3 regions of the Bacillus sp. WC2507 genome follow, and region 3 is predicted to be linked to each of the others. Evidence: predicted binding sites of a transcription regulator. Region 3 holds the regulator's gene; each other region holds the start of a gene.
What was found. The regulator LexA, encoded in region 3, represses DNA repair genes until DNA is damaged. The targets are predictions, from matches to a motif close to CGAACATATGTTCG.
Positions count from the first base shown of each region.

Region 1: the regulator LexA is predicted to act here: its motif matches at 889-902, upstream of ACUN28_RS14050 (Y-family DNA polymerase).
Region 2: the regulator LexA is predicted to act here: its motif matches at 829-842, upstream of uvrB (excinuclease ABC subunit B).

Region 1 is NZ_JBQXPN010000001.1:2,633,604-2,635,883, forward strand. Features, by position in the region: one part of gene ACUN28_RS14040 (IS3 family transposase) at 1-313, opposite strand, end outside; gene ACUN28_RS14045 (YxeA family protein) at 384-749, opposite strand; gene ACUN28_RS14050 (Y-family DNA polymerase) at 945-2,210, shown strand; gene ACUN28_RS14055 (YolD-like family protein) at 2,207-2,280, shown strand, end outside.
Region 2 is NZ_JBQXPN010000001.1:626,552-628,831, forward strand. Features, by position in the region: gene ACUN28_RS03280 (hypothetical protein) at 1-287, shown strand, start outside; gene ACUN28_RS03285 (DUF4362 domain-containing protein) at 332-763, shown strand; gene uvrB (excinuclease ABC subunit B) at 916-2,280, shown strand, end outside.
Region 3 is NZ_JBQXPN010000001.1:2,061,430-2,063,709, forward strand. Features, by position in the region: gene ACUN28_RS10980 (DUF4097 family beta strand repeat-containing protein) at 1-322, shown strand, start outside; gene lexA (transcriptional repressor LexA) at 411-1,031, opposite strand; gene ACUN28_RS10990 (YneB family resolvase-like protein) at 1,173-1,829, shown strand; gene ACUN28_RS10995 (DUF896 domain-containing protein) at 1,875-2,114, shown strand; gene ACUN28_RS11000 (bifunctional metallophosphatase/5'-nucleotidase) at 2,156-2,280, opposite strand, start outside.

The DNA of each region.
Region 1 (2,280 bases), 570 kb from region 3:
AGCCACCTAATTCAAATTGCTTCTTCCATTGATAAACCGTTGTAAAAGAAGGAATCATGAATATAGCCGCTGTATCCATTAACGATATACCCGATTGAGCCATAAAATTTAGTACGTTTAGTTTAAACTCTACGGTGTAATTTGTATAGACCTCGTGTAAACCTTCTTCTCCATGGAGTTCGTATAAGCGCAACCAGTATTGAAATTGCGCCTTTGTAATATGCATCTGTTTTGCATATTCTGCTTGAGAAATTGTTTTTGGATTAAATCCTTGAACGAGCTTTAACCTTGAATCCTTCGTAAATTTTGTCATAAAAAAACTGCACCCCAATTGTTAGACTGTGTCTAACAATTGGGGTGCAGTTCAATACGAGTAGGCTTTTTTATTTATCTGCTATTTCCAATCGCCCTCGAATTTTCTCCGGAATATCCTCTTCAGTGATAATGTCGTAAGAATACACATACTTTCCTTTTACATGAATTTTTAAGTAAGTTTTTCTTATAAAATCATTAGGGGTGTTCGTCCCCACTTTATATTCTCTCTCATTCCTTAATTCATCAACACCGTTTAGCGAGTACATAGCTCTTCCTTTATGATGGTAATCCGGAACGCCATGTCCTTTCGCAATGGCGTATACATTTTTTTCTTCAGCAATCGGATTAAATCTGTCTAAATCCCCGCGTAATATGAAGGGTAGTAAGTATATAGGAAGACCTATTCCTACTATGCAAATTACAAATTTCTTCATGATCGTTTCTCCTCTTGTTCATTTACATGCTTCAGTATAGAAAAAAATTCTTATGAATAAAGGGAGATTTTCTTAAGTTTTTCTTAAAAAGAGTTGTAAGGTTATTTTAACCAAAATTTTCATAGAAATACCTTTAAAAAGAACGTAAGTTCGTATATAATAAGAACAAATGTTCTTTTGTGAGGAGTGATAACCTTGTATGATTATTCTCTTTTACCGAATCGTATTATTTTATGTGTAGATCTTCGTAGCTTTTATGCAAGCGTGTCATGTATTAAAAAAGGACTTGATCCACGATATACAAAATTGGCTGTCGTAGGAGATGTAAACCGGAGTGGATCAATTGTATTAGCGGCAACACCACCATTAAAAGCGTTAGGAATTAAGAAGATGGCACGGTTGTACGAAATACCGAAGCGGCCGGATATTATTATTGTGAATCCGATTATGCATACGTATATGAAGTGTTCAACTTATATAACAGGCTTAGCTTTACAGTATGTTGCGCCGGAAGATTTTCATCAATATAGTATCGATGAGTTTTTCATGGATATGACCGCAAGTATTCATTTGTTTGCGAGTAATCCGCGTGAGTTTGCATTAAAATTTAAGAGAGAAATATATGAACGTACGCGAATTGAAAGTACGATTGGTATTGGTCCGAATTTATTATTGAGTAAAGTAGCGATGGATGTGGAAGCAAAAAAGAATCGGGATGGAATAGTGCAGTGGACATATGACGATATACCCGAGAAGTTATGGGGTATTAGACCGCTCAGTAAATTTTGGGGTATATCGTATAAAACGGAAATGAAATTAAATCGAAAAGGTATACATACGATTGGGGATTTAGCAGAGTACCCATTGAAGTATTTAAAACAATCATTTGGTGTAATAGGAGAAGAATTACATTTACATAGTAATGGGATTGATTTTAGCAGAATAGCAGAGAAATATGTTCCAGCGACAACATCTATAGCAAAAAGCCAAATATTATTTCGTGATTATGCGATAGAAGAGTTCACCGTTATTTTATTAGAGCATATAGAGGAAGTTTGTTACAGGTTGAGACGAGAAAAGAAATGCGCGCAAACGATCCATTTTTCAGTCGGATATAGTAAGGAATACGGAGGAGGAATAAAAAAAGCACATACGTTAAACAGAGCAACAAATGTAACGATGGATATATATAATGTTTGTACCTATTTTTTATACGAGAGACATACAGGAGAACCGATACGATCAATAAGTATTTCGCTAACTAATTTAATAAATGAAGGAGAAGAGCAAATTTCACTTTTCGATAACATTATACAAAGAGAAAAAGAAATGCGATTAACGAAGGTCATGGACGAAATTCGAACACGATTTGGTAAGAACAGTATTTTACGTGGGATTTCCTACACAAGCGTCGCAACAGCAAGATATAGAAACACATTATTAGGAGGGCACAAATCGTGAAGAATGCTAATATGCCAAAAGGAAGAGGTATGGTAAAGTGGCAACCGTTTGCTAGTATGCCAGAGCAGTT
Region 2 (2,280 bases), 1.4 Mb from region 3:
AAGAACAGGTAGAATTAACAGGTATGGCCTATGCGAAGCAGGAAGTGAAAAATTTGGTAGTACATCTTGTTTTATTCGTTGGTGTGCACATATTCTTTTTCTTCGCGTACGGATTGATTCCATTTGAACAATGGGGCAATTGGTTAGAGTCAGGAATTGTTTTAAATAAAGCTGCAAGTCGCGTGAGCCAAGTGTGGGCAATTATATTTTTAGTTGATACAGCGATTTCATTTTCATATGTGATTTTTCCGAAGAAGGAGAAAGGAAAAGAAAAGCTACTTTCATAGTTGAAAGTAGCTTTTGGGTATACAAATAATTTTTATAGGAGAGGATGACAATAGGAAGAAGAATCAGTTTTATATGTCTATTTCTTTTTAGTTTAGTAGCATGTTCACCATCTAACACTACAATTGATAAGAAGAACGATGTCATTGTAAAGGGAACCAGGATTTCCAATCTAGATAAATTTGAAAAGTTCGTTTGGAATGTCGAGCAAAGGGAAGTTGATAAAATAAGAATTGTACAGTATACCCTTGAAGGGGACCCGATTTTTCAAACGTTAGAGTATAGTGGGAACGATATATTTTATGTGTCAGATAATAGAAAAGACAAATTTGCTGGGAAGGATAAAGGGTTACATAAAGATAGCTGTAAAAGGATTGTTAAAGAGCAACGTGAATCACAAACGGCTTATAGGTTAATAGACTGTGCGAATGAAAATGGGCGCAATGGATATGACTTATTATATGTACCTAAAAAATAGAGTTAGTAGAGGAAGGAAGATTTGACTCCTTCCTTTTTCTATGTATATATTGTCGAAAATTTTACCGAATATCTGTTCGTTTTTTTAGGTTTTTTATGGGCATTCGTGGTAAAATAATAATACAGATTTTTTATGAGGAGGTCGGATTTTACTTGGAACATCAATTTGAAATTATCTCAGCGTATTCCCCGCAAGGTGATCAGCCGGTAGCTATAGAGAAGCTTGTAGAAGGAATTAATAGTGGAAAGAAAAAGCAAGTGTTGCTTGGAGCGACAGGGACGGGTAAGACATTTACGATTTCAAATGTCATTAAAGAAGTGCAGAAGCCAACACTTGTCATGGCTCATAATAAAACGTTAGCGGGACAGTTATATAGTGAGTTGAAAGACTTTTTCCCGAATAATGCAGTTGAGTATTTTGTTAGTTATTACGATTATTATCAGCCGGAAGCGTATGTGCCACAAACAGATACGTTTATTGAAAAAGACGCGCAGATTAATGATGAAATTGATAAATTGCGTCACTCAGCAACGTCTTCATTATTTGAACGGGATGATGTGATTATTGTTGCGAGTGTTTCGTGTATATATGGTTTAGGTTCTCCAGAAGAATACCGCGAGTTAGTTGTTTCACTTCGAGTTGGTATGGAAAAGGACCGTAATCAATTGCTTCGTGAACTTGTTGATGTGCAGTATGGACGTAATGATATTGATTTCAAGCGTGGTACATTCCGTGTGCGCGGAGATGTAGTTGAAATCTTCCCAGCATCACTTGACGAGCATTGTATTCGAATTGAATTTTTCGGCGATGAAATTGATCGTATTCGCGAAGTAAATGCGTTAACAGGTGAAGTATTAGCAGAACGTGATCATGTAGCAATCTTCCCAGCATCTCACTTCGTTACACGTGAAGAAAAGATGAAGGTCGCTATTGAAAATATCGAAAAAGAATTAGAAGAGCGTTTAAAGGAATTAAATGATAATGGCAAGTTGTTAGAAGCGCAGCGTATAGAGCAACGTACACGTTATGATTTAGAAATGATGCGCGAGATGGGCTTTTGTTCAGGGATTGAAAACTATTCCCGCCATTTAACGCTTCGACCAGCAGGTGCAACGCCGTATACGTTATTAGACTATTTCCCGGAAGATTTCTTAATCGTTATGGATGAGTCGCACGTATCAGTACCGCAAGTAAGAGCGATGTATAACGGGGACCAAGCACGTAAGCAAGTGCTTGTGGATCATGGATTCCGTCTGCCATCAGCTTTAGATAATAGACCGCTCATGTTTGATGAATTTGAAGAGAAAACGAATCAAGTTATTTACGTTTCGGCAACGCCAGGACCGTATGAGTTAGAGCAGTCACCAGAAGTAATAGAACAAATTATTCGTCCAACAGGGCTTTTAGATCCACCAATCGATATACGACCAATTGAAGGGCAAATTGACGATTTATTAGGAGAGATTCAAGATCGCATTGCGAAAAATGAACGTGTATTAATTACGACTTTAACGAAG
Region 3 (2,280 bases):
TAAGAGTGTGGAGGGATCTACAAAAGCTGGTGAGCTGAACTTTAAAAAAGTAATAGGGAAAGTAACAGCGAAGACGGCTAGTGGGGAAGTGCATATTATGGATCATGATCCTAAATATGATGTGGAGGCAAGTTCAACCGCTGGGGATGTAGATATTACTTTATTGGAAAAACCACAAGATGCAGTTATAACTGGGCAAAGCGCTGCTGGAGACGTGATGATTTTTAATGAAGAAAATAAAAATATAACAATTGGCAATGGTAGTAAAAAGATTAGTGGTAAAACAACTGCTGGCGATGTGACGATTGAAATTCGTTCATAAGAAATAGAATGTATGAAAATCTATCAAAATACAAAAAAGAAGATAGTCACCTATATAAATAAGGTGATTATCTTCTTTTTATTATTTTTTAATGTAAATCACGATATACACCAATTACTTTTCCGATAACTGACACTTGTTTTAAAATAATAGGCTCTAATGAAGAGTTTTCCGGTTGTAGACGGAAATGGTCTTTTTCTTTATAGAAACGTTTAACAGTTGCTTCGTTATCTTCTGTTAAAGCTACTACAATTTCACCGTTATATGCAGACTGTTGTTGGCGAACAACAACTAAATCCCCGTCGAAAATACCAGCTTCAATCATACTATCTCCAGAAATACGTAACATGAACACTTGATCTGCTCCAGCAACAATGCTAGCTGGAAGTGGGAAGTGATCTTCTACACTTTCAACTGCTGTAATCGGTAATCCAGCAGTAACTTTTCCGATAATAGGAACTTGAATAACAGATTGTGTTTCTGCATCCATTCGATCGTCACCTAAAATTTCAATTGCTCGTGGTTTTGTTGGATCGCGTCGAATATATCCTTTTTCTTCTAGTCGTGATAAATGTCCGTGCACTGTAGAACTAGAAGCGAGGCCGACTGCTTGACCGATTTCACGTACGGAAGGTGGATATCCTTTTTCTTGTACTTTTAGCTTAATAAAGTCGAGAATGTCTTGCTGGCGTTTCGTTAACTTTTCCATGTTTTCTAACACCTCGTTTTCTTTCATTTTTCTTATTAATAAGTATAACATGCGAAAAAACATTCTACAAACATAAGTTCGAACAAAAGGCGAATTTATGTTACACTGGAGGGAAATAATAGTGAGAAAGAGGGGTTCATAATGAATGCAATTATTTATGCGCGTGTGAGTACAACAAAAGAAGCACAAGAAACATCATTATTACGTCAAAAAGATGAATTATTGCATTTAGCTGAGCGCTATCAAATGAATGTTATTAAGGTGATTGAAGAGCAGGCTAGTGGCTATACAATTGAACGTGACGGCATATTAGAAGTGCTAGATACAATTCGAGACGAACAAATCGATGTGCTACTCATACAAGATGAAACGCGCCTTGGTAGGGGGAATGCGAAAATTGCATTAATGCACTGTTTACATAAAGAGGGAATAAAAGTATATACGCATACGCATAATGGAGAATTACAATTGTCGGATTCTGATTCGATGGTTTTAGATATTATTGGCATTGTTGAAGAGTATCAAAGAAAGATTCATAACTTGAAAATTAAACGTGGCATGCAACGCGCAGTAGAAAAGGGCTATCGTCCCGAAAATAATTTAAAAAATCGTAATTTAAGCGTAGGCCGAGAGAAAAAAGAGGTGCCAATTGAAGAAATTGTGCGCTTACGCAAAAGTGAACTTACTTTCGAAGAAATTGCGGCCACGCTTCGTGGATTTGGTCATAATGTTTCAAAAGCAACTGTACATCGAAGATATGTAGAATATACAAAGCAATTGCTTGATAAAGAGGACTAACTATTGTATGATAATAATCAGTTTTGAGTAAAAGGGGGATTCGAGATGCAAAGTCACGAACTCATTGAACGCATTAACTTCTTAGCGAAAAAAGCAAAAGCTGAAGGCTTAACTGAAGAAGAACAACGTGAGCGCCAATCGCTACGTGAACAATATTTAAAAGGATTTCGTCAAAATATGTTAAACGAACTTAAAGGAATTAAAGTTGTTAACGAAGAAGGTACTGATGTTACACCGGCGAAATTAAAAGCTTTAAAAAAGCAAGATAATGCAAAATTAAATTAAAAGATGGGCATAGCTGCCCATCTTTTTTATTGTTAAATTCGTTATTTAATAACTTTCCAGTTATTATTTTGCGTTGCTTCTATCTTTTTATGTTTCCATATATAGTTAGCGATAAGTTCAGACATATCTGTTGGTATGTCTTTTATTACGGGCTTATTTTGAAACA